DNA from 3 places in the Sorangium sp. So ce693 genome. Region 2 is predicted to be linked to each of the others. Evidence: riboswitches for the same ligand, from Rfam matches in the RefSeq annotation. Region 2 holds a riboswitch; each other region holds the start of a gene.
The links. A riboswitch is a leader RNA that binds a small molecule or an ion and turns the genes downstream of it on or off. The one in region 2 is predicted to bind cobalamin.
Positions count from the first base shown of each region.

Region 1: it holds a riboswitch for cobalamin, as region 2 does, so the genes downstream of both, WMF14_RS01355 (energy-coupling factor ABC transporter permease) here and WMF14_RS21850 (TonB-dependent receptor domain-containing protein) in region 2, are expected to answer to the same signal.
Region 3: it holds a riboswitch for cobalamin, as region 2 does, so the genes downstream of both, WMF14_RS05165 (TonB-dependent receptor) here and WMF14_RS21850 (TonB-dependent receptor domain-containing protein) in region 2, are expected to answer to the same signal.

Region 1 covers NZ_CP150347.1:348,128-355,347, forward strand. The annotation lists gene WMF14_RS01325 (FAD-dependent oxidoreductase) at 27-764, opposite strand; gene WMF14_RS01330 (DUF3209 family protein) at 832-1,206, opposite strand; gene WMF14_RS01335 (CbiX/SirB N-terminal domain-containing protein) at 1,230-2,417, opposite strand; gene WMF14_RS01340 (ATP-binding cassette domain-containing protein) at 2,393-3,220, opposite strand; gene WMF14_RS01345 (CbiQ family ECF transporter T component) at 3,217-3,966, opposite strand; gene WMF14_RS01350 (hypothetical protein) at 3,956-4,279, opposite strand; gene WMF14_RS01355 (energy-coupling factor ABC transporter permease) at 4,303-5,016, opposite strand; cobalamin riboswitch at 5,115-5,322, opposite strand; gene WMF14_RS01360 (enoyl-CoA hydratase/isomerase family protein) at 6,541-7,220, opposite strand, start outside.
Region 2 covers NZ_CP150347.1:5,826,053-5,833,272, reverse strand. The annotation lists gene WMF14_RS21860 ((2,3-dihydroxybenzoyl)adenylate synthase) at 1-429, opposite strand, end outside; gene dhbC (isochorismate synthase DhbC) at 426-1,694, opposite strand; cobalamin riboswitch at 1,931-2,157, shown strand; gene WMF14_RS21850 (TonB-dependent receptor domain-containing protein) at 2,317-4,395, shown strand; gene WMF14_RS21845 (hypothetical protein) at 4,389-5,621, shown strand; gene WMF14_RS21840 (ribonucleotide-diphosphate reductase subunit beta) at 5,651-6,607, opposite strand; gene WMF14_RS21835 (ribonucleoside-diphosphate reductase subunit alpha) at 6,667-7,220, opposite strand, start outside.
Region 3 covers NZ_CP150347.1:1,381,335-1,388,554, reverse strand. The annotation lists gene WMF14_RS05175 (DNA-directed RNA polymerase) at 1-612, opposite strand, end outside; gene WMF14_RS05170 (hybrid sensor histidine kinase/response regulator) at 777-2,681, opposite strand; gene WMF14_RS05165 (TonB-dependent receptor) at 3,145-5,430, opposite strand; cobalamin riboswitch at 5,668-5,875, opposite strand; gene typA (translational GTPase TypA) at 6,036-7,220, shown strand, end outside.

The DNA of each region.
Region 1 (7,220 bases), 5.5 Mb from region 2:
GCCACCCCTCGCAAGATCCCGAACGATTACAAAGACTTCTTCGCAGGGTTGTTGAAGAAGCTCTCCAGGAGCACGCTCCCCTCCGGCGCGCCGAGCGAGACCAGGTGGTCGCGGAGCGGGTAGAGGACCGCGCCGTCGCCCGCGCAGAGCACGGCGTCGTACGGCCCGGCCGCGAGCTCCCGCTCCACGAGGGCGCACGCGCGCGCCGGCCGCTCGGGGTGGCCGATCGGGGGGAGGTCGCGGGCGACCGTGAGGCGAACGGCGGCGGGGAGGCGCTCGCGGACGAACGGCTCGGAGGCGAAGGTCTCGCTCGGCTCGACGAGCCAGAGCAGGTCGAGCTGCGCCGCGCCGGCGGCGGCCGCGCCCCGGGCGATCCCGAGGGCGGCGGTGATGCCGGTGTCGGTGGCGATCACGAGCGCCCGGCCGGAGAAGCCCGGCGCGAGCCGCAGCTTGCCCCAGGGGCCGCTCCACTCGAGCTCGGCGCCGACGGCGATGTCGTTGAGCACGTTCGACCCCGGCCCGGCGCCGATGCGCTTCACCGCGATCTCGACGGCGCGCTGCTCGGCGTCGCTGGAGAGCAGCGAGTAGGCGCGCTTCGCGAGCCTGCCGCCGGGCAGGGTGACGCCGGTGTTGATGATCACGTACTGCCCGCCGGCGAAGCCGATCTCCGCGCCGTCGACGCGCTCGAGCCGGAGCAGCCGGGCGTCGTCACCGAGCGGCGCTGCGTGGGCGATCCTGATCTTCGGGTTGCCTTGTGTTGCCATGACGTCGCTCCTGTCTCCGCGCTGTCGCAATCACGCGCGATGGGCTCCCTCCGGTGAGGGGCGCGCTTCAGTCGGCCGGGTAGATCTCGTGCACGAAGTCGTGCATCTCCTCGAGCTCCCGGTAGAGCCGGCCGAGCCCGTCGACCTGGGCGCGCAGATCGAGCTCGACCTGCTTCGTCAGGATGAGGAGCGAGCGCAGATAAGGCAGCTTCGGGTCGCCGGAGGGGGTCTTGGCGACCTTCTCCTGGAGCTCCACGAGCGACCCCTCGAAGAGGCGCGAGAGGTTCTTCAGGTCCCCGGCGCGCAGCATCGCCGAGACCGGCCCTGGCTCGGCGGCCGCGGCGCCGAGCTCGGCGAGCTCGTGCGTGCGCTCGGCCGGATCATCGATCCCCAGGATGTTCATGAGCCCAAGGCGGAGCGCGGCGATCTCGTGACAGGCCATATCGGTTCTCTCCTATCCATCCTTCATTGCATGATGTCGTCGACGAGCCGGGCCACCAGCCGGTCGCCGAGCAGGTGCTCCTCGACGAGGTCCTTCGCGTCCTCCTCGCGGACGCCGCGGTACCAGACCCCGTCGGGGTAGACGGCGACCGTCGGCCCCTCGCCGCAGCGCCCCATGCACGACGTCCTCGTCACGCGGATCTGCTGCTGCTGGCCGGCCTGCTTCACGAGGCGGCGCACCGACTCGAGCAGCGCCAGGCTGCCGCGGTCCACGCAGTCGGCGTTGCCGCAGACGAGCACGTGCTTGCGCAGCGAGCGGTGGGCGTGCGGGTGGTTCGACGCCTGCGTGTGCGTGAGCGTGTGGCGCACGCTGTAGAGCATCGCCTTGAGCCCGCCGACCTCCCGGGCGAGCCCCGGCAGCGCGGTGCGGTACATGCACGTGTCGCAGGGGAGCGGCGCCTCGCCGGCGAACGCCTGGCGCGCGCGCTCGTCGATCAGCCCCTCGAGCGCGCTCGACCGGCCGAGGTGCGGCGCGAGCGACGCCCGGATCCACGGGTACGTCGACGAGAAGCGGTCGACCTGCTCGGCGAGCTTCGTCATGAGCCGCCCGGCGAAGAGGAAGTAGGGGACCACCACGACGCGCTCCGGCCGGTGCCGCGCGACCCGCTCCAGCGTCTCCTCGACCGAGGGCCGGGTGACGCCGATGAAGGTCGGCTCGACGAGCTGGAGCCCGCGGCCCTCGCCGATGAGGCGCGCCGTCTTGCAGAAATCGCCGTTCGCGTCCGGGTCGCTCGACCCGCGCCCCACGACGACGAGCGCCGACCGGGCCCGCGCCGCCGGGTCGTCCGGCAGCGCGGTCGCGGCGCGCTCGAACGCGATCTGCGCGAGCGCCGGGTGCACGCCGAGCGGCCGCGCCGCCGAGAAGCGCACGCCCGGGTGCGCGGCCCGCGCCCGCTCGAGCGCGAGCGGGATGTCGTTCTTCACGTGCCCCGCGGCGAACAGGAAGAGCGGCACGACCGCCACCCGCGACGCCCGCGCCGCGAGCGCCGCGAGCGCGTCGGCGAGGTGCGGCGTCGCGAGCTCGATGTAGCCGTGCTGCACGGCGATCTCGGGCCGCGCCACGGCGTAATCGGCCACGATCGCCTCGAACTCGGCGTTCGACGCGGCGTCGCGGCTGCCGTGGCCGATCAGCAGGAGACCGTCGTCATGCACGCGAGCGCCTCCTCCAGGGTGAGCGGGAGCCCCGCGCCGCCCTGCGGCGGCACAGGCCTCATCCGGGTCCAGAGCTCGGCGACCCACGGCCGCCGCACCCGCGCCCGCGCGAGGAGCTCCCCCCGCGCGAACACCTCCCGCGGCGGCCCGTCCGCGAGGACCTGGCCGTCGCCGAGCAGGACCGCGCGCGTTGCGAAGAGCGGCACGAGATCCACGGCGTGCGTCGCGGTGACCAGCGTGGTCCCCTGCTGCTCGGAGAGCGCGCGCAGCGTCTGGCACAGGGCGAGCTCGCCCTCCGGGTCGAGCCCCGCGGTCGGCTCGTCGAGCAGCAGCACCCGCGGCCGCATCGCCAGCATCCCGGCGATGCACGCGCGCTTGCGCTCGCCGAAGCTCAGCGCCTCGATGGCCCGATCGGCGAGGTGGGCGATCTGCACGGCGGCGAGCGCCTCCTCGGCGCGGCGCCGCGCCTCGGGCGCGGGCAGGCCGAGGTTTCGCGGGCCGAACAGGACGTCGTCGAGGAGCGTCGCGCCGAGCAGCTGGTCGTCCGGGTCCTGGAGCACGAGCGCGGCGCCCGCGGCGACGGCGTCCGAGGGCGAGCCCACGCGGCGGCCCGCGATCTCGACGCCGCCGCCGGGCGCCGGGAGGAGCCCGACGAGCGTCCGGAGCAGCGCGGTCTTGCCGGCGCCGTTGCCGCCGAGCACCGCCACGGACTCGCCCTCGGCGACGTCGAGGCGCACGTCGCGCAGCACGGGCTCGCCGCGCCGGTAGCCGAGCCAGGGGGCGCGCAGCGCGATCGCGATCATCCGGCCTCTCCCGCGGCGACGCTGAGCCCGAGGGCCGCGATGGCGGCGGCGGCGAACGCGAGGTTCGCGGCGGGCGCGCTCGCCCTCCGGTCGGCGACGGGGAGCTTCCCCTGGTAGCCGCGGAGCTGCATGGCGAGCGCGGCGCTCTCGGAGCGCTCCAGCGTGCGGAGCGCCACGACGCCAGCGACGGCGCCGGCCGAGCGCGCGGCAGCGCCGGGGCGTGTGAACCCGCCGCGGAGCGCGGCGGCGCTCCACGCGCTGTCGGCCGCGCGCTGGAGCACGCCGGCGAAGCGCCGCGTCAGCGCGAGCAGCTCGACGAGGGCCGCGGGGACGCCGAGCCCGGCGAGCGCCGCCTCGATCTCGGCGGGCGCGGCGGCGCCGGCGAGCCACCGGAGCACCGCGGCCGCCGCGAGGACGCGCGCGCCGATGGCCACGGCGCGGCGGGCCCCCTCGGCCGTGATCGCGTCGACAGGGAACGGCGCGCCGGGGAAAAGCGGCGCCCCCGGCGTGAGCGCGAGCGCCAGCGCCGCCGCGACCGCGCCGATCCATGCGGCGGGCGCGGCGGCGCGGAGGACGGCGCGCGCCGGCGTGCCCTGGAGGCGGAGGGCCGCGCACGCGAGGAGGAGCAGCGCGGCCGGTGTGACGGGCGAGCGCGCGCCCGCGGCGACGCAGCACGCAGCCACGGCGGCCCCGAGGCGGAGCCGGGCGTCCACGTCGCGGAGCCGCGCGGGGGGATCAGTCCGCACGCAGGCCTTCGCCGCCGGCCTTGCCCGCGGGCGCGTCCGCGCGCTCGACGAAGAGCACGCGCGAAAAGTAGCCGAGGGCGAAGCCGGCGAGGAGCCCGGCCCAGAGGAACGCGAACAGCAGGAGGTCGCCCTCGAGGCCCGCGAACAGCGGCCCCGTCTCGTGGCGCCCTGCGTCCTCGGCGACGCGGCGGACCACGGCCTCGTCGACGCCGTCCCAGGACGCGTTGCGGCAGGCGGCGAGCCAGAGGGCAGCGGCGAGCTGGAGCGCGCGCTCGCAGGCCACGCACGCGCGCCGCGCGAGCAGCGCTGACATCGGGCGCTGTCCGAGCCGCCGCGTCACGATGCCCCCGGGGCGAGCCGGACGACCTGGAGCCGGTCCAGGATGTCGGGCCGCCGGGTGCGCAGGAAGGCGAGCGCCCCCGCGGTCATGACGCCCTCGAGCAGGCCGAGCGGCAGCTGGGTGGGGACGAAGGCGAGGGCGACGCCCGTGAACATGGAGGTCACCGATCCCTCGCCCGAGAGCCCGAGCGCGAGCGCGAGCGCCGTGGTGGCGTACGTCGCCCAGTCCGACGTCACGCCCGCCAGGAAGCCCGCGACCCAGAGGTTCGCGCCGCAGCGCCGCGCGAGATGAAAGACGAAGTATCCGGTGAAGGCGCCCGCGATGCCCATCGACGCGACGTCGGCGCCGAGCGTGGTGAGGCCGCCGTGCGCGAGGAAGAGGGCCTGGATAAGGAGCGCCACCACGGTGACGAGGACGGTCATCCAGGGGCCGATGAGCACCGCCGCGAGCCCTGTGCCGCACGGGTGGGAGCAGGTCCCGGCGGTCGGCACCGGCACGGGCATGCATGAGATCGCGAAGACGGCGGCGGCGATGAGGCCGACGAACGGCTTGTAGAAGGCGTCCTGCCGGGTGCGGCGCCGGAGCAGGTGGAGGGCGATCGCGACGAAGGGCAGGGCGAGCGCGTTCCAGGCGGCGCACCAGCCGAGCGGCAGGACGCCTTCCGCGAGGTGCATCGCGGCCGCGGGCCGGGGCGCGAGGAGCGTCCCCAGGGACACGGCGGCGATCGACACAACGCGGCCGTGAAGACCGATTTCGGCGCTCCGGGTGAAGTCCGCACCCGAACGCCACGAAGACGTGCGCAAGCTGCACCTCGTGGGAGGCTCGGGTAGGTCTCCCGGCTCATGGGTTCAGGGAGCTGATCGAGCTCCCAGCGCTGCGTCCACCTTCCCAGGCCTCGTCCAATGAGGCCCAGTGGTCTTCGGAGGCAGCTCCCCACTCACGGTGGCGGGACCGCGCCGGTTTTGCACCGGCTTCCCTGTTATGCCCCGGAGGGCACCCGAGGAATGGATTGTCAGGCCGGTGCTCGGTAATCCCGTTTCGTGTCCGGCGTCAAGGACGTCGCGCCCCGATCGCGGCGGAGGTGCCCAGCGGACGCTGCACGGGGCCTCGCGTGTCAGACGAGCTCACCGTTGAGCGCGCGGGCTCCGCCTTGCGCGCGTTGGCCCGCGCGTCCTGGCGACACGATCGCGCGAGCCGGGCGAGCACCCCGCAGCCGGGCGAGCACCCCGGGTGCGCGAACCGGGCGAACCGGGGTGCGCGAACCGGGCGAACCGGGGTGCGCAGACCGGGCGAACCCGGGTGCCTCGACCCGGTGCATCGATCTGGGGCGCGCGCTTCCACCTGGCGCGCTCCGGCCCGCCGCTGCACGCCGCGAGCTCCCTCGTCTACGGCGTCGGTGCGGCGGTGATGCCTGGGCTGGTGGCCACCCCGCCCTCGGGGGGCGCTGCAGCGGCGCACGAGGCCATCGCTGCCGAGGCGCGCCGTGCGCCTGTCGGGGCCCCCATCCAGCAGACAGGCGCGCGCCGACGAGCGATCCAGGCCCTGTCATGCAATGGCCGAGGTCGAGAAATTGACCCAGACGCATCAGGCGAAGAGTCGTCGAGCACACGTCGTGAAATATGTCCCCCTTAGATAAAACCTGTTTACTTTGTGGCCATGCGGGCGCTGCGCGTATCGCGGCCTGCGCGCAAGCAGGGGCTCTCGTGTGCTTGAACACAGGCGCCGGCGCGTTCCTTCCGCAGTGTGCTTTGTTCGTCCTGGCTCTTTACTCGGGAGCAGGTGTCCGGTGTGCGGCCCGTCGCGTCGTGGCGTCTCTTATTGAAGAGGTGGGGGATCTCGTGTTCGCTCGTCTCGGAATGCGAAATGGACGCTGCGCTGAGCGCTGTCTCCGGTGGAGCGGTATGCCCGGCTCGAACGTGAATTCCTGCAGAGCTGGTGTGTGTGGGTCGCGCGCTCGCCTGGCTGCCTTCGCGTCTGGAGCGCTCTGCTCGCCCGGCGTGCAGGCGTTGCACTTTGTTATCGACAACGCGCTTGCGGATGCCACAATCTGACTACCGCATGCGCACCGGCGCGGACCCCCCAGCCCGGAGCGCATGCGGTTTTTCTTCTTAGCACCGTGGCGGACGTTCAGGACTCCGGCGCGGTTTTCCTGCCGCGGTCATTCTGGGTCCCCCTCCAGCGTGATGCGCGGTATTTTTTTGCCCTCGGGCGCGCGGTTCGCGCCTTCCGAGGTTTCACTTGCCGGTGAACGTGGCCTGCGATTTCGCCAGGAACGCTTTCATTCCGAGCTGTTGATCTTCGCTGCCGAAGAGCGCCGCGAATGCCTGGGCTTCCAGCTCGTTGGCGGCGGCGAGGTCGAGGCTCTCGCCGCGCAGGAGGACGCGCTTGGCGGCGGCGACGGCGAGCGGGCCGCGCGAGGCGATCTTGAGGGCGGTCTCCTGGGCGCGCGCGAGGAGCTCGGTCGCCGGGAAGACGGCGTTGACGAGCCCGATCGACAGCGCCTGCTGCGCGGTGATCATGTCTCCTGAATAGACGAGCTCGCGCGCGCGTCCGGGCCCGACCCGTCGCAGCAGCCGCTGGGTCCCGCCGAACCCCGGGATGACGCCCAGGTTCACCTCGGGCTGGCCGAGTTTGGCGCCTTCGGCGGCGTAGATGAAGTCGCAGGCGAGGGCGAGCTCGCAGCCGCCGCCCAGCGCGAAGCCGTTGACGGCGGCGATCACGGGGAAGGGGGCAGTCTCGATGAGCTCGGCGAGCCGGTGTCCTGCGTCGGCGAACCGCTTCGCGGCGATGCTGTTCATCGTGGCCATTTCCGCGATGTCGGCGCCGGCGACGAACGCCTTGCCGGCGCCGGTCAGCACCGCCGCGCGCACCTCGTTGCCCTCGGCGGGCGTGAGGAGGTCGCGGAAGGCCGCCG
Region 2 (7,220 bases):
GTACGCGACCGCCTCGGTGTGCTCGCAGAAATACGCGATCTCGGCGCGCCGGTGCGCGGGCAGGGCCAGCACGGGGAGCGCCCCGAGCCGGAACAGCGCGAAGCACACCTCGAAGAACTCCGCGATGTTCGGGAGCTGGACGACGACGCGATCCCCCGGCCGGAGCCCGAGGCGCAGGAGGCCCGCGGCGAGGCGATCGGCGCGCCGATCGAGCTCACCGTAGCTCAGCCGGCGATCGCCGCCGACGAGCGCGATCCGATCCGGGTGCCGCGCGGCCCGCTCGCGGAGCAGGCGCCCGAAGGTGTCGCCGCGCCAGTAGCCGGCGCGCCGGTAGAGATCGGCCATCTCGGCCGGCCACGGAGTCCAGCCGTCGAGCGCCTGCGTTCGCGCCTGCGCGGGCGCCTGCCGGCTTTCCTCCTGAGAGCTCATGCCCTCTCCGGCGCCTTGTCGAGGCCGAGCGCGTTCAGCATCGTCCCGAGCTTGGCGGTGGTCTCGGCGAGCTCGTGCTCGCCGCTCGATCCGATGACGATCCCGGCCCCGGCATAGAGGCGGAGCGCCCGGCCGGCGACGTCGGCGCAGCGGATGACGACCGCCCACTCGCCGTCGCCGCTGGCGTCGGACCAGCCCACGAGCCCCGTGAAGAACCCGCGGTCGAACCGCTCGATCGCCTCGATGGCGTCGCGGGCGCGGTCCGTGGGGTATCCGCACACCGCGGGGGTCGGGTGCAGCGCTGTGGCCAGCTTCATCGAGGAGATCGAGAGATCGCGCAGCTCCCCGGTGAGCCGGCTCGACAGGTGCCACAGCGTCGGGGTCTGCGTGAGCGAAGGCTCGTCGGGGACGCTGAGGCGCCGGCAGAACGGCCGGAGCGCGGCGGCGACGGCGTCGACGACGATGGCGTGCTCGTGCCGGTCTTTCTCGGACGCGAGCAGGGCGATCGCCCGCCGGCGGTCCTCGTCGGGGTCCGGGCTGCGGATCGCGGAGCCGGCGAGCGGATTGGCGATCACCCGGAGCCCGGAGCGCGACAGGAGCAGCTCCGGGCTCGCGCCGAGGAGCGTCCGCGCGCGCGACGTCGCGCCGCCGCGCTCCGCGCCGGAGAGCCCCGCGGTCGGATCCGAGAGGTTGGCGGCGAAGGTGTAGCCGTTCCGGTTCTGCTGCGAGAGGCGCTGGAGGACGAGGCGGAGATCGACCGGCTCTCGCAGGACCATCTCCAGCATCCTGGAGAGGACCACCTTGCTCAGCACCTCGGACCGCATCAGGCCCACCGCCGCCTCGACGCCGCGCACGTAGTCGCGGGGCTCCGGGACCTGGCGCAGCTCCTGGATGGCAATCGGCAGGTGCGCCCTCGGCGACTCCGACGTGTGGTTGAGCGGGCCTGCGCTCTGGATGGTCCGCGGCACGATGAGGTGAGCGGGCGACGTGCTGTTGAACGGCACCGCGCCGACCACCATGGGGAGGCCCTGACCGGCGCCGGTCCTCGAGGCCGCCGCGAGCACCCTTGTGACGCGGTCCGCGAGGCGATCGCCCTGATCCGCGCCGTTCGGCTCGAGGATCATGTCGTGTACGCCCTGCGCGAGGAGGGTGCGTGTCGGCGACGCGAAGAAGAACGCCGACTCAGGGGTGTATTGCTTCAACAGCTGCCCTGCGTTCACCGCGGGCAGCGCGGCAGAGGCCGGCATCGAGATGGAACTCGTCACATTCAGCTCCGATGGGCGTCGAGAGCCACGTGGGCTCGGGTCATCGGGCGCTGGACGTCAGGTCTCGGGCCGCTTGATCCTGATAAAGAAAATCAGTTTCAAGTAACTCATGGCACGGCCGAGCAAGACTGTCAAGGGACTCCCGATTCCGTCTCGGGTGTGTGCCGTCGGTGGGGCCCGTGGACGGGGCGCTCCGGGGCTTCGCTTCTGCGTTGACATCCTGCGTGACGGGTGCGACGAGTCGCCCCGCCATCGGTGCTCGTCCGGCCATCGCCGGGCGAGCTGAAAAGGGAACCCGGTGAGAATCCGGGACTGCCCCCGCAGCGGTGAACGGGAACGACGATCACCAAGAAGCACTGGGCATGCACCAGAGCAGCCTGGGAAGCGGTGATCCGTAGGAGAGCGGCCGGCGATGGCCGCAGCGCCCGTGAGTCCGAAGACCTGCCGAAGGTGCGCGCGCCGGTGCGCTGGCGCGCGCTGACCTGAGCCTTCGAGGGGAAGGCGCGCAGGCTCTCGACCACCTCGCTCGCGCGCGGTGCCGTGGCCCGTCACGCAGCCCCCTCGCTTCGGCTCTCGGCTCACCCGGAGCAGCGCTGGGTCGACGCGGGCAGGCGGCGCGTGAATGGTTGATTCCTCTGATCGTCGGTCGCGTCGGCGCCGGAGCGCCGGCGCGGCGTGCTGGCTCGCGCTCGCGGTCGGCAGCGTCGTGGCAGCCTCGCCTGCCGCCCGCGCCGACGATCGGCGCAGGCCGGCGGGCGAGCAGGGGGGCGATCGCGCTGTCGCTCCGCCGGAGACAGCCCCGCTGGAGGTGCGCGTCGAGGGCGATCGCCTGCGCGCGCCCGCGCCGCCCAAGGACAGGTCCGTCGCGGGGTCGGTGCTGAGCCGCGATCGCCTCACCGGCGCGGGGCTCGGGGCGGCGGACGTGCTCCGCACGCAGCCGGGCGTCCGCGTGGAGGAGTCGGGCGGCTTCGGCGGGCCGGCGACCGCGGCCCTCCGGGGAGCGACCGCCACGCAGACGCCTGTGTACCTCGCCGGCGTCCGCCTGAACGACGACGTCGTGGGGACGGCGGATCTCTCCCTCGTGCCCCTCTGGCTCATCGAGCGCGTCGAGATCTACCGCGGCAACGCGCCCATCGAGGCCGACCGCCTCGGCCCCGGCGGCGCGATCTTCTTCGAGCCGCGGCGGCCCTCCCGGACGACGGCCGGCGTGGGGGCGATGGCGGGCTCGCTCGGCGCGCGGCGCGGGTGGGCGTTCGCCGGCGCCAGCGCGGGGCCGGTGAGCTCGATCGTCGGGGTGAGCGCCGAGGCCGCGGAGAACCGCTACACGTTCGTGGACGATCGCGGGACGCTCTTCGACGAGAGCGACGATACCCTGGAGCGCCGGCAGAACGCCGACGTGCGCACGATCGACGCCTGGGCGCTCGCGCGCGTCGAGCTCGGGGGCGGCGCGATCGTCGACGTGATCGCGAACGGCACCGATCGCGAGCAGGGGATGCCGAGGCTCGCGCTCCTGCCGTCCCGGAAAGCGCGGGGGGAGTCGCGGCGCGCGCTGACGTCGGTCGTGGCGCGCGTGCCGTTCGGCGGCGAGGCGCAGCACGCGATCGAGGCGCGTACCTCGTTCATCGAGGCGCGCTCGGAGGTCCACGACCCCCTCTTCGAGCTCGCGCTGCTCACGCCGGAGCTCCGCCTCGCCGGCCGCCGCCTGGAGCAGACGCTCGGGGCGACGCTCGCCTTCGCCGACCGGCTCCGGGTGCGGCCCGTGCTCTCGGTCGCGCGCGAGGGCATCTCGCGCGCGCCGGACGACGTCCCGCTCGCGCGGGCGCGGCGCTCGTTCGCGCGTGGCGCCGTCAGCGCGGAGGTGCGGCTCGGCGAGGGGCTCGCGCTGCACGCCCTCGCGAGCGGGGAGTGCCACGCCACCGGCGCGGACCCGGAGCGCCCTTGCGACGTGCTCGTCCCGACCGGGCGGGTCGGCGTGGAGGCGGGGAGCGACCGGATCCGGCTCCTCGCGACCGTGGGCCGCTACGTCCGCGTCCCGACGCTCGGCGAGGTGTACGGCGTCTCCGGCGTCGTCCACGGCAACGTGGAGCTCGAGCCGGAGTCCGGCGCCACGATCGAGGCCGGGATCCGGGCGCAGACGGGGCGCGGCGCCGTCGTGCGCGGCGCCTTCATCGACGTCTTCGCGTTCGGGAGCGCGGTCTCCGGGCTCGTCGCGTACGAGAGATCCGGCCAGGGCTACGTGAGCCCGTACAACGTCGGCCGCGCCCGCGTCGTGGGCGCAGAGCTCCTGGCCGGGGTCGAGGTGACCCCGTTCCTCCGCGCCGAGGTTGCGGCGACGCTGCTCGATCCGCGGGACACGACGCCGGGGCGGACGACGAGGAACGACATCCTCCCGTTCCGCTCGCGCCTCGTCGTCGCGCCGCGCCTGCACGCCGAGTGGAACCGCCCGGACGGCGCCGTGTTCTCGGGCGCGTCGGGCGAGCTCCGCGCCGTGTACCAGTCGAGCCGGTACGCCGATCCCGCCGGCCTCGGCGTGATCGCGGAGCAAGCGACCCTCGACCTCGACGCGGAGGCGAGGTGGCTCGACGGGCACCTCGCGGTGAGGGGTCGCGTCGCGGACCTGCTGGACGCGCGGCGCACGGATGTCGTCGGGTATCCGCTCCCGGGACGGAGCGTGTTTTTCACACTGGAGTCAACATGGTGAAGATCAGTCTATCTGCGATCGCGATCTCGATTCCGCTCCTCGGGTGCAACGTGGATTCGCCGCCGCCGTCGACGGGCGGCGTCCACGGCGGTGGCGACGGCGACGCGTGCGAGGGCGGCGTCGTCATCGTGACGAGCGACTACCAGTCGACGAACATCGCTGTGTCGGAGCTCGACGGGACCACCCTGTCGCCCTCCTTCGTGTCGAGCGGCGCGGCGAAGCCGGGGCTCAGCCTCGCGCTGTCCGGCGACGTCGACGTCCCGCGGGCGGCGCCGCCGTCCGGCCGCGTGGTCCTGCTCGATCGGTTCGGCACGAACGTGATCACCTGGATGGATCTCGAGACCGCCGAGGTCCTCGCGCAGCTCCCGGTCGGGCAGGGGTTCGAGTCGAACCCGCAGGACTACATCGAGGTGGGCGCGGACCGCGCGCTCGTGTCGCGCTACGGGAGCAACCCGACCCCGGGCGTGGAGCCGTTCGACGAGGGCGGCGATCTCCTGATCGTCGACACGAAGGAGTACTCCATTGCGGGGCGCATCGCCCTTCCGGAGGAGGAAGAGGGGCTCCTGCCGCGCCCGTCGGGGATGGCGCGCATCGGCGACGACGTGGTCGTATCGCTCGGCCGGCTCGCCGCGGACCTCTCGACCGCGGGCGAAGGGCGCTTCGTGGGCGTCTCGCCGGAGCAGGGCGCTGTCACATGGACGGTCGACGTGCAGGGGCTCTACGGCTGCGGGCGCCTCGCCGTGTCGCCCTCGGGAGAGCGGCTGGCGGTCGCCTGCTCGAGCCGCTTCAACGCCGAAACGATGGAGTACGACCCGGCGACGAGCGACATCGTGATCTACGACGCTCGCACCTCGCCCCCGGAGGAGATCAAGCGGCTCGGCGTGGCCCGGGCGCTCGGCGCCGCGGTCCAGCCCACGCTCGCCTTCGCCTCCGAGGACGTCCTCCTCGGGACGGCCTACGCGGGCAGCGCGTCCGCCGGGGATCGCGCCTTCTCCGTGAGCATCGCCACGGGCGAGGTCACGACGCTCGCCCTGGCAACCCAGGCCTACGCCTTCGGCGGCGTCCACTGCTCGCCCGGCTGCGGCGACGTCTGCCTGCTGAGCGACGCGGAGAAGAACAAGCTCCGGCGCTGGAAGGTCGCTGCGAACGGCGCGCTCGAGCCCCTGGAGGACGCGACCGTCGACACCGAGATCGGGCTCCCGCCGCGAGGGATCGGCGGGCTCTGATCGGCCCTGCGGGCGGTAGGTTGATCGCGTCAGAACGAGGCGTCGAGGACGACCTCGCCGGAGACGCCGACCTGATACGCGGAGACGCGGCGCTCGAAGAAGTTCGTGACCTCCTGGACGTCTTGGAGATCCATGAACGAGAACGGGTTCTTCGCCCCGTAGCGCTTCGGCATGCCGAGCGTGGCGAGCCGCTGGTCGGCGCAGAACTCGAGGTAGCGGCGCACGTCGCGCGCCGACATGCCCGCCACGCCGGCCCCGAGGAGATCCTCGGCGAACCGGGCCTCGCAGGCGATCGCCTCATCCATCATGTCGAGGATCGACTGAGAGAGCCCGGCGTCGAAGAGCTCGGGCTCCTCGCGCCGCACCGTGCTCACGACCTCGAAGGCGAAGCGCATGTGCGCGCTCTCGTCGCGGAAGACCCAGCTCGTCCCCGCGGCCAGCCCGTGGAGCAGGCCGCGCGAGCGCAGGAAGTACACGTACGCGAACGCGCCGAAGAAGAAGAGCCCCTCGACGCACGCGGCGAAGCAGATGAGGTTCAGCAGGAACCGCCGCCGATCGGCGCGCGAGTCCAGCCGGCCGAGCGACTCGATGGAATCGATCCACCGCATGCAGAAATCGGCCTTCTGGCGGATCGAGGGGATGTTCTCGACGGCCGCGAAGGCGCGGTGACGATCCTCGGGATCGGGGACGTACGTGTCGAGGAGCGTCAGATAGAACTGGACGTGAAGCGCCTCTTCGTAGAGCTGCCGCGACAGGTACATCCGCGCCTCCGGGGCGTTGATGTGCCTGTACAGGTTGAGGACGAGGTTGTTCGCCACGATGGAGTCTCCCGTGGCGAAGAACGCGACGAGGCGCTGCACGAGGTGCCGCTCCGCGTCGGTCATCTTCCGCAGGTCGCCCACGTCCGTGGAGAAATCGACCTCCTCCACGGTCCACGTGTTCTTGATGGCGGAGCGGTACATCTCGAAGAAGGCCGGATAGGCCATCGGGCGCAGGGTGAGGCACTGGCCCGGATCCAGGAGGCGCGCGGGGCGGCTGACGCGGCTCACTGGCAGGCCTCGCAGGCTTCGGGGTTCTCGAGCGCGCACGCCACGTCCGCGGCCGCCTTCGCCGGCGGCGCGGACACCCAGCCGCCCTCGCGGCGCGGCGCGGCGCCGCCCTCGGGCGTGCGGTCGGGCGCCGCCTCCACGGTCGCCTTGGCGATGCGCGTCGCGGGGCGTGATCGCAGGTAATAGGTCGTCTTGAGCCCCTTCTTCCATGCGTGGAAGTACATGCTCGAGAGCTGACCGATCGTGGGGTTCTCGACGAAGAGGTTCAGCGACTGGCTCTGATCGATGAAGGCGCCGCGATCCGCGGCCATGTCGATGAGCGAGCGCATCGGGATCTCCCACGCCGTCCGGTACACGGCGCGCAGCTGCTCGGGCAGCTCGTCCATGCCCTGGACCGAGCCCTCCGCGAGCTTGAGCCGGGTGCGCGCCGCGTCGTTCCACGCGCCGAGCCGCTTGAGCTCCGCGACCAGGTAGCGGTTCATCTGCAGGAAGTCCCCCGAGAGCGTCTCGCGCTTGAAGAGGTTGGACACCTGCGGCTCGATGCACTCGT
Region 3 (7,220 bases), 4.4 Mb from region 2:
GCTGTCCTCGATCGCCGAGAACACCTTGCCCTGGTAACGGATCTCGCGGCCTGGCCCGGCCGCGAGCCAGTAGTTGCCGCCGGGGCCGCCGCCGTCGCCGGCCGCGCTCGGGCTGGCGAGGAGCGGCTCCGCGTTGCCGGGGAACGGGTCGGGCGGGGTCGCGAAGCCCGGGAACGACGGCGCGGGCGGCGCGAGCGGCGAGGAGGCGAAGGGCTCGGGGCCTGCGGAGAACGTGAGCGACGCGCCGGGCTCGAAGCTCACCGACAGGGCGCCGCCGCGGGCGGCGACCACGACGCCGGGCGTGCGCTCCTCGACGACGACCTCCTCGATGACCTTCCCGGAGACGAGCAGGAGCTTGTGGCTGCTCGTCACCTGCGAGCTCTCGGCCGTGAGCTCGCGGCGCAGCGCGATCTGGTGCGAGACGTAGAATTGGAGGTTCTTCACGTCGCTGTCGCTCAGGTCGTGCTGCACCCGGAGCTCGTGCGTGAACGGGACGAGGCGGGGGCCGCAGCCCACGAGGAGGAGCGAAAAGAGCGCCAGGAAGAGCGGGGCGGACGCCGTGGACAGGCGCCAGCGCGCCGCGGCGTGGGTCGTGTGGACAGAGAACGGCATGGGAGCCCTCGTTGAGGAGGCCTCGGCGAGATGGCCGCGGCGCACCTCTCCGCAACGGGGCGGCCGGGCGCAGCTTACAGCGGGCGAAGAACCGCTCGGATGGTGCCTGCCGACGCCACGGCGGAATCGCCCTCGCCTCGGGGGCGCGTGACGGGATGAGGCGCTCAGCCGGCGCCAGGACGAGCGGAGATGTCCGCCAGGTGCTGTCTCAGCACGTCCGCGCGGATCGGCTTGACCAGGTGCACGTCGAACCCGGCCTCCCGGCTCATGCGGCGGTCCGCTTCCTGGCCGTAACCGGTCATCGCCAACAGCGATATGCCCGCGAGGCCCGGAATGCGACGCAGCGCGCGCGCGACGTCATAGCCTGTCATGCCCGGCATGCCGATATCGAGCAGCACGACGTCCGGCTGGAGCTGCGCCGCGAGATCGAGCGCTGAAGGACCGTCGAACACGGCGTGCACGTCGTGGCCCATGCGCTTCAGCAGCAGCGCCATGCTCTCGGCCGAGTCTCGGTTGTCGTCGACGACGAGGACGCGCAGCTTGCGCCCCGCTTGCGCTGCGGGCGCGCCCACCGTCGGCGGCGCGAGAGGGCGCGTCCGCCGCGGCAATCGCACGATGAACTCGCTGCCGCGGCCGGGCCCCTCGCTGAGCGCCTGGACCGTCCCGCCGTGCAGCTCGACCAGCCGGCGCACGATCGTCAACCCGAGGCCCAGCCCGCCCTCGGAGCGATCGAGGCCGCGATCCCCCTGCGTGAACAGGTCGAACACCTGCGGCAGCAGCTCGGGCGATATCCCCGCGCCGTTGTCGCGGACACGGAGCGTCGCGTGCGCGCCGTCCGCCTCCACGGTGACCCGGATCGAGCCGCGGGGCGGCGTGAACTTCGCCGCGTTGTGCAGCAGGTTGCTCACCACCTGCGTGAGCCGCGCCAGGTCGCCCTGGACGATGGCGAGCGGCTCGGCGGGCAGCTGCACCTCGAGGACCTGCTCGCGCGCGTCGATCCAGGTCCGGGACGCTTCCGCCGCGCGCGCCACCACGTCGGCGAGATCGATGCGCTTGGACTCGAGGGCGATCTTGCCGCGCGTGATGCGGCTCACGTCGAGCAGATCGTCGACGAGCCGCACGAGCTGACCGAGCTGTCGTTCCATCAGGCCGGCCGCCCAGACGACCTGGGCGTTGTCCTTGCCTTCGAGCTTGAGGACGCTTGTCGCGTTGGCGATCGGCGCCAGCGGATTGCGCAGCTCGTGCGCCAGCATCGCCACGAACTCCTCCATCTGGCGCGCGTTGGACTCCATCTGTTCCAGGCGCTTGCGCTCGCTCAGGTCGCGCGTGATCTTGGTGAAGCCGCGCAGCTCGCCGTTCGGGCCGCGGATGGCCGTGACGAGGACGCTCGCCCAGAACGACGAGCCGTCCTTGCGCACGCGCCAGCCTTCGTCCTCGAAGCTGCCTTCGCGCCGCGCTTCGGCGAGCACCGTCTCTGGCCGGCCGCGCGCGATCGCCTCGGCCGGATAGAAGCGCGAGAAGTGCGTGCCGATCACCTCTTGCGCGGAGTATCCCTTGATCCGCTCCGCGCCGGCGTTCCACGTGGCCACCCGGCCCTCGGGGTCGAGCATGAAGATGGCGTAATCCTTCACGCCTTCGACCAGCGTGCGGAAGCGCTCCTCGCTGTGCCGCAGCGACTCTTCCTGGCGCTTGCGCTCGGTCAGATCGCGCGTGATCTTGGCGAAGCCGCGCAGCTCGCCGTCGGGGCCGTAGAGGGCCGTGATGATGACGTTCGCCCAGAACATCGAGCCGTCCTTGCGCACGCGCCAGCCTTCGTCCTCGAAGCGGCCTACGCGCCGCGCCTCGGCGAGCTCTGTCTGTGGCCACTTCCGCTCGATCGCCTCGGCCGGATAGAATCGCGAGAAGTGCGTGCCGATCACCTCTTGCGCGGAGTATCCTTTGATCTGCTCGGCGCCTGCGTTCCACGTGATCACGCGACCCTCGGTGTCCAGCATGAAGATGGCGTAGTCCTTCACGCCTTCGACCAGCATGCGGAACTGCAGATCGGCGCCGAGCCCTGTCGGATCCATGCGGCACAGCCTACAGCATGGTTACACGTTCGCCACGCCGTGCTCTCCCTTCCTGTCCTGCTCTCCGCGTCCGCGAGCCGTCATCGCGGCGGCCGGCAGCGGCGAGTGACGAGCACAGCAATGACCCCATGAGCCGGCGCCGAGAGCGTCCGCCGGTGGCGGCGCAGGGCCGCCGCGACCCGCTGGAGCGGCTCGAGCGTGCCAAGGCGGACTCATCGATTGTGGAGCCATCGAGCGTGTCCAGCGCGAGCCACCCGACCTCGAGGACACCGCGATTGACGAGCGCTACGGCGCCCCAGCTCCCCGGCCAGCCGCAGCGTGGAGGGGCCATGACGGCGCCGTGGATGGGTCGAGAGCAGGGTTGTCGCGCATTCCTGCGGACCACCCGGCATGAGTGGAGTGGAACGCGCGGCGGGGACGGCGCGGACCGTCGGAGTCGACACCGCTTCAGGCGGCGATGCGCCTACTCCCAGTAAAGCGTCGCCCGCCCGATCGCCGTGAACGGCCACCCCGGCGAGTAGTGGATCCCGGTGACCGGGGCCGGCTCGTACGGCAGCCGCGACTCGCTCGCGAACTGGACCTCGCGCCACGTCGTGTCGAAGAGGTTCTGGATGTCCACGGCCACCTCGACGTGCTTCCACCGCAGCCCGGCGTTGGCGTCGACGACCGTGAACCCCTCGGCGGTGAGCGACTCGTCCTCGGTCGCGGGCCGCGCGCCGATCGCCTTGACCCGCAGCGCCGCGAACGGCGTGAACGCGCCGAACGTCGGGCGGACGCCGACGCCCGCGGTCAGCGTCCGGGTCGGCGCGAGGGCGACCGCGCTCGCGTTGCCGGCGTTCTCGCGGAAGCGCGCGCGGGTGAAGGTCGCGTCCACGTCCGCGAACAGCCAGCTCCCGAGGCGGTAGCGCCCGCCGATCTCGATCCCGTAGCGCCGCGTCTGCCCCGACGCCTCGGTCGCGCCCGCGTCGCCGCTCCACACAAGCTCCGAGTCCACGTCGAGGAGGAACCCGGCCCCGCTCAGCGACAGCCCGCGCAAGGGCGCGACCCGCACGCCGACCTCGTAGCCCGTCGCGGGCGTGATCAGCGTCGCCGCCCCCTCGCCCAGCACCGCGCCCTGCGCGTCGTTCGAGTGGAAGCCCCGCCCGAAGTGGGCGAAGAGATCGAGCCCCTCGACGGGCGACACGATCGCCGTGAGCTTCGGGAGCAGCTGCATCTGCCCCCGGGTGCCGCTCGCTCTGTTCCCCGTCCTCTCGAGGTCCTCGCCCGGGTCGTCCACGTTGACGTCGATCCACTGCCCACGCGCCCCGAGCACGACGCGGAGCCAGCGCCGGAGCCGGGCGTCCTGCTCGACGTAGACGCCGATCTGGCTCTCGTCGACGTGGGTCCTGCTCTTCTCCTCGATCCGCTCGCGCGCCTCGTCGTGGTGGAGGGATTTGTCGATCGCGTCCGCGCGGATCTGCGCGCCGAGCGAGGTCGTGAACCTCGCCCCGCCGATCTCGTATTGCCTGCGGAACCGGAGATCGGCGCCCCCGACGGTGCGGTCGTCGTTCTGCTCGATCTGGTCGCCGTGGACGGCGTCCTCGCTGAAGAACGTGAAGTTCGAGTACAGCGTGAAGCGGTAGCGAACGAGGTAGGCCAGCGCGCTCAGATCGGCGTCCCGCCACGCCGTCGAGTAGGCGAGGGACGCCATGTGCCGCTCGGTCGCCCCGCCCTCGGTCGGATCCACGGCGCCGAAATGGTCGATGCACGGCTGTCCGAACGCCGACGGCGGCGGGTTCAGCCCGCCCTGCTCGCCCTCGCCGCAGACGGCGCGCGCGGGGATCTGGCCGGAGCCGTGCCAGGTCGATCCATACGACATCCATGTCATCTGGACCTTCCCGGTGTCGCCGAGATCGTGCGTGGCCCGCAGGTACACATTGAAGCGCTTGAGCCGCTCCGGGCTCAGGAACGGCCCGTCGTTCCGGTAGATCTCCGCCGCGGCCACAGCGCGCCACGCGTCGCCGAGATCCGGCGAGGCGATGACGAGGCCGCGCTGGATACCGTACTGCCCCAGGCTGACCTGCGCGTAGCTCTCCTCGAGCTTCTCGGCGAAGCGCAGGTTGACGGCGCCCGCCGTACCGAAGTCGCCGATGCCGGCGTAATAAGGCCCCTTGTAGCCGTCGAGCCCTGTCACGAGCTCCGGGATCATGAAGTAGAGATCGGTGAAGCCGTGCCCGTGGCCGTGGCTGACCATGTTGACGGGCACGCCGTCGACGAAGAAGGCGACGTCGGTCCCGTGGTCCGCGTCGAACCCGCGGAGGAAGTACTGGTTCGCCTTGCCGCCGCCCGCGTGCTGCACGGCGAAGAGCCCGGGGACCGACTCGAGGATGTCGCCCGGCCGCAGCCTCGGCCTGAGCTCGAGCTCCCGGTGTCCGACGGAGACGCGCGACGCGGCCTCGCTGCCCGGCCTCTCCGCCTGGATCGTGACCTCGATCGCGGCGTCGCCCTCGGGCGCGCCCGCGCTGCCCGCCGGCGCCGCGGCGTCGCCCGCGGGCGTGCCCGCGCTGCCCGCCGGCGCCGCGGCGTCGCCCGCGGGCGTGCCCTCACCGGAGGGCTCTGCAGCGGCGGCCTCCGGCGGGGCAGCGGGCGCCTCGGGGGTGTCGCCCTCGGCGCGCGCGGGCCGCGCGGCGGCCAGCACCATGGATAACGCGGCGAGCAGATGAAATGGATGGCGGTGCCCGTGGCTCGTCGTGACCGTCTCGCGCAGCATTCGTGTCCTCCTTCGCTGCAATCGCGCGGAGCGGCTTCGGGCCGCTCGCGTCGAGCTCCGCGAGGACGAAATGGCTGGCCATCGCACGGTGCGCTGGACCGACCTCTCGCCCCCGCGGGCGACCGGAAGGCGACGCGGGGGCGGTTCGGTATCCGGGACGTGGCAGAGGCAGAGCTGCACCGGCTCGGACCTCACCGCCTCCCTCGAGGCTCCCAGGTCGAACCGGCGCCGGATGTCTCCCGCCGCCGGGCGCTGGCAGGTCTTCGGGCTCGCGAGCGCTCCGGCCTGGCCGGCTCCCTACTGTCCACCGCTTCCCAGCCCTCGTCGGGCCAGTGCTTGGGGTGGAGGTCGTTCTCGCTTACCGCTGCGGGGCAGCCCCGGAATTTCACCGGGTTCCCTCTTCGGCCCAGGCGAACGCCCGGGCACCAGCGCGGCGCGCACCCTATGGCCGCGCGCCTTCGGCTGTCAATCGCTACCGCTCCCCTCGCCCGCCCGGCGAGGGCTCGCCCGCGCCACGCGCGCGCCTCGCGCTCTCCATCCGAGCGCCTCCCTGCGCGGCTGCCGCGCCGCTGCCGTGCAGGCCGAACGTTCGGGCTCTAGCGAGGATGGGCTCGCTCCTCCGTGGGTCGCGTGCTACACGGCCGCCGCCGTATATGCCCCGTAACGATCTCCGCAATATCGCCATCGTCGCCCACGTCGACCACGGGAAGACGACCCTCGTCGATCACATGCTCCGCCAGTCGGGCGCCTTCCGAGAGAACGAGGTCGTGGCCGAGCGGGTCATGGACTCGAACGACCTCGAGCGGGAGCGCGGCATCACCATCCTCGCGAAGAACACGAGCATCCGGTACCGCGGGGTCAAGATCAACATCGTCGACACGCCCGGCCACTCCGACTTCGGCGGCGAGGTCGAGCGCACGCTCATGATGGCCGACGGGGCGCTCCTCCTCGTCGACGCCGCCGAGGGCCCGCTGCCGCAGACGCGCTTCGTGCTCTCGAAGTGCCTCCAGCGCGGCTTCCCGGTCATCGTGGTCATCAACAAGATCGACCGGAGCGACGCGCGCGCCCACGAGGTGCTCTCCGAGGTGTTCGACCTCTTCTGCGACCTCGAGGCGAGCGACGCGCAGATGGACTTCTCGACGCTCTACGCGATCGCGAAGTTCGGCCAGGCGAAGCGAGAGCTCGAGCACGAGGCGAAGGACCTCGAGCCGCTCTTCGAGACCATCCTCGAGCGGGTCCCCGGCCCCTCGGGCGACCCCGACGGTCCGCTCCAGGTCATCGTCTGCAACACGACGCACGACGAGTACGTGGGCCGGCTCGCGGTCGGCCGCGTGGTCCGCGGCACCGCCCGGTCCGGCGCCGACGTCGCGCTCCTCGCCGAGGGCGGGCAGTCGCGCGGCTACGTGAAGATGCTCTACGCCTACGAGGGGCTGAAGCGCGTCGCCGTCGAGAGCGCCGTCGCGGGCGAGGTGATCGCGATCGCCGGGATCGACGCGGTCACGATCGGCGACACGATCACGGATCCGGCGCACCCCGAGGCGCTGCCGCGGATCGTCGTCGAGGAGCCGACGATCAAGATGAAGATCGGCGTCAACACGTCGACGTTCGCCGGCAAGTGCAAGCAGTCGAAATTCCTGACGAGCCGTCACCTGAAGGAGCGGCTCGAGCGCGAGGCGATGAAGAACCTCGCGATCCGGGTGGAGCCGACCGAGGTGCCCGACACGTTCGTGGTGCTCGGCCGCGGCGAGCTCCAGCTCGCCATCCTGGTCGAGACGATGCGGCGCGAGGGG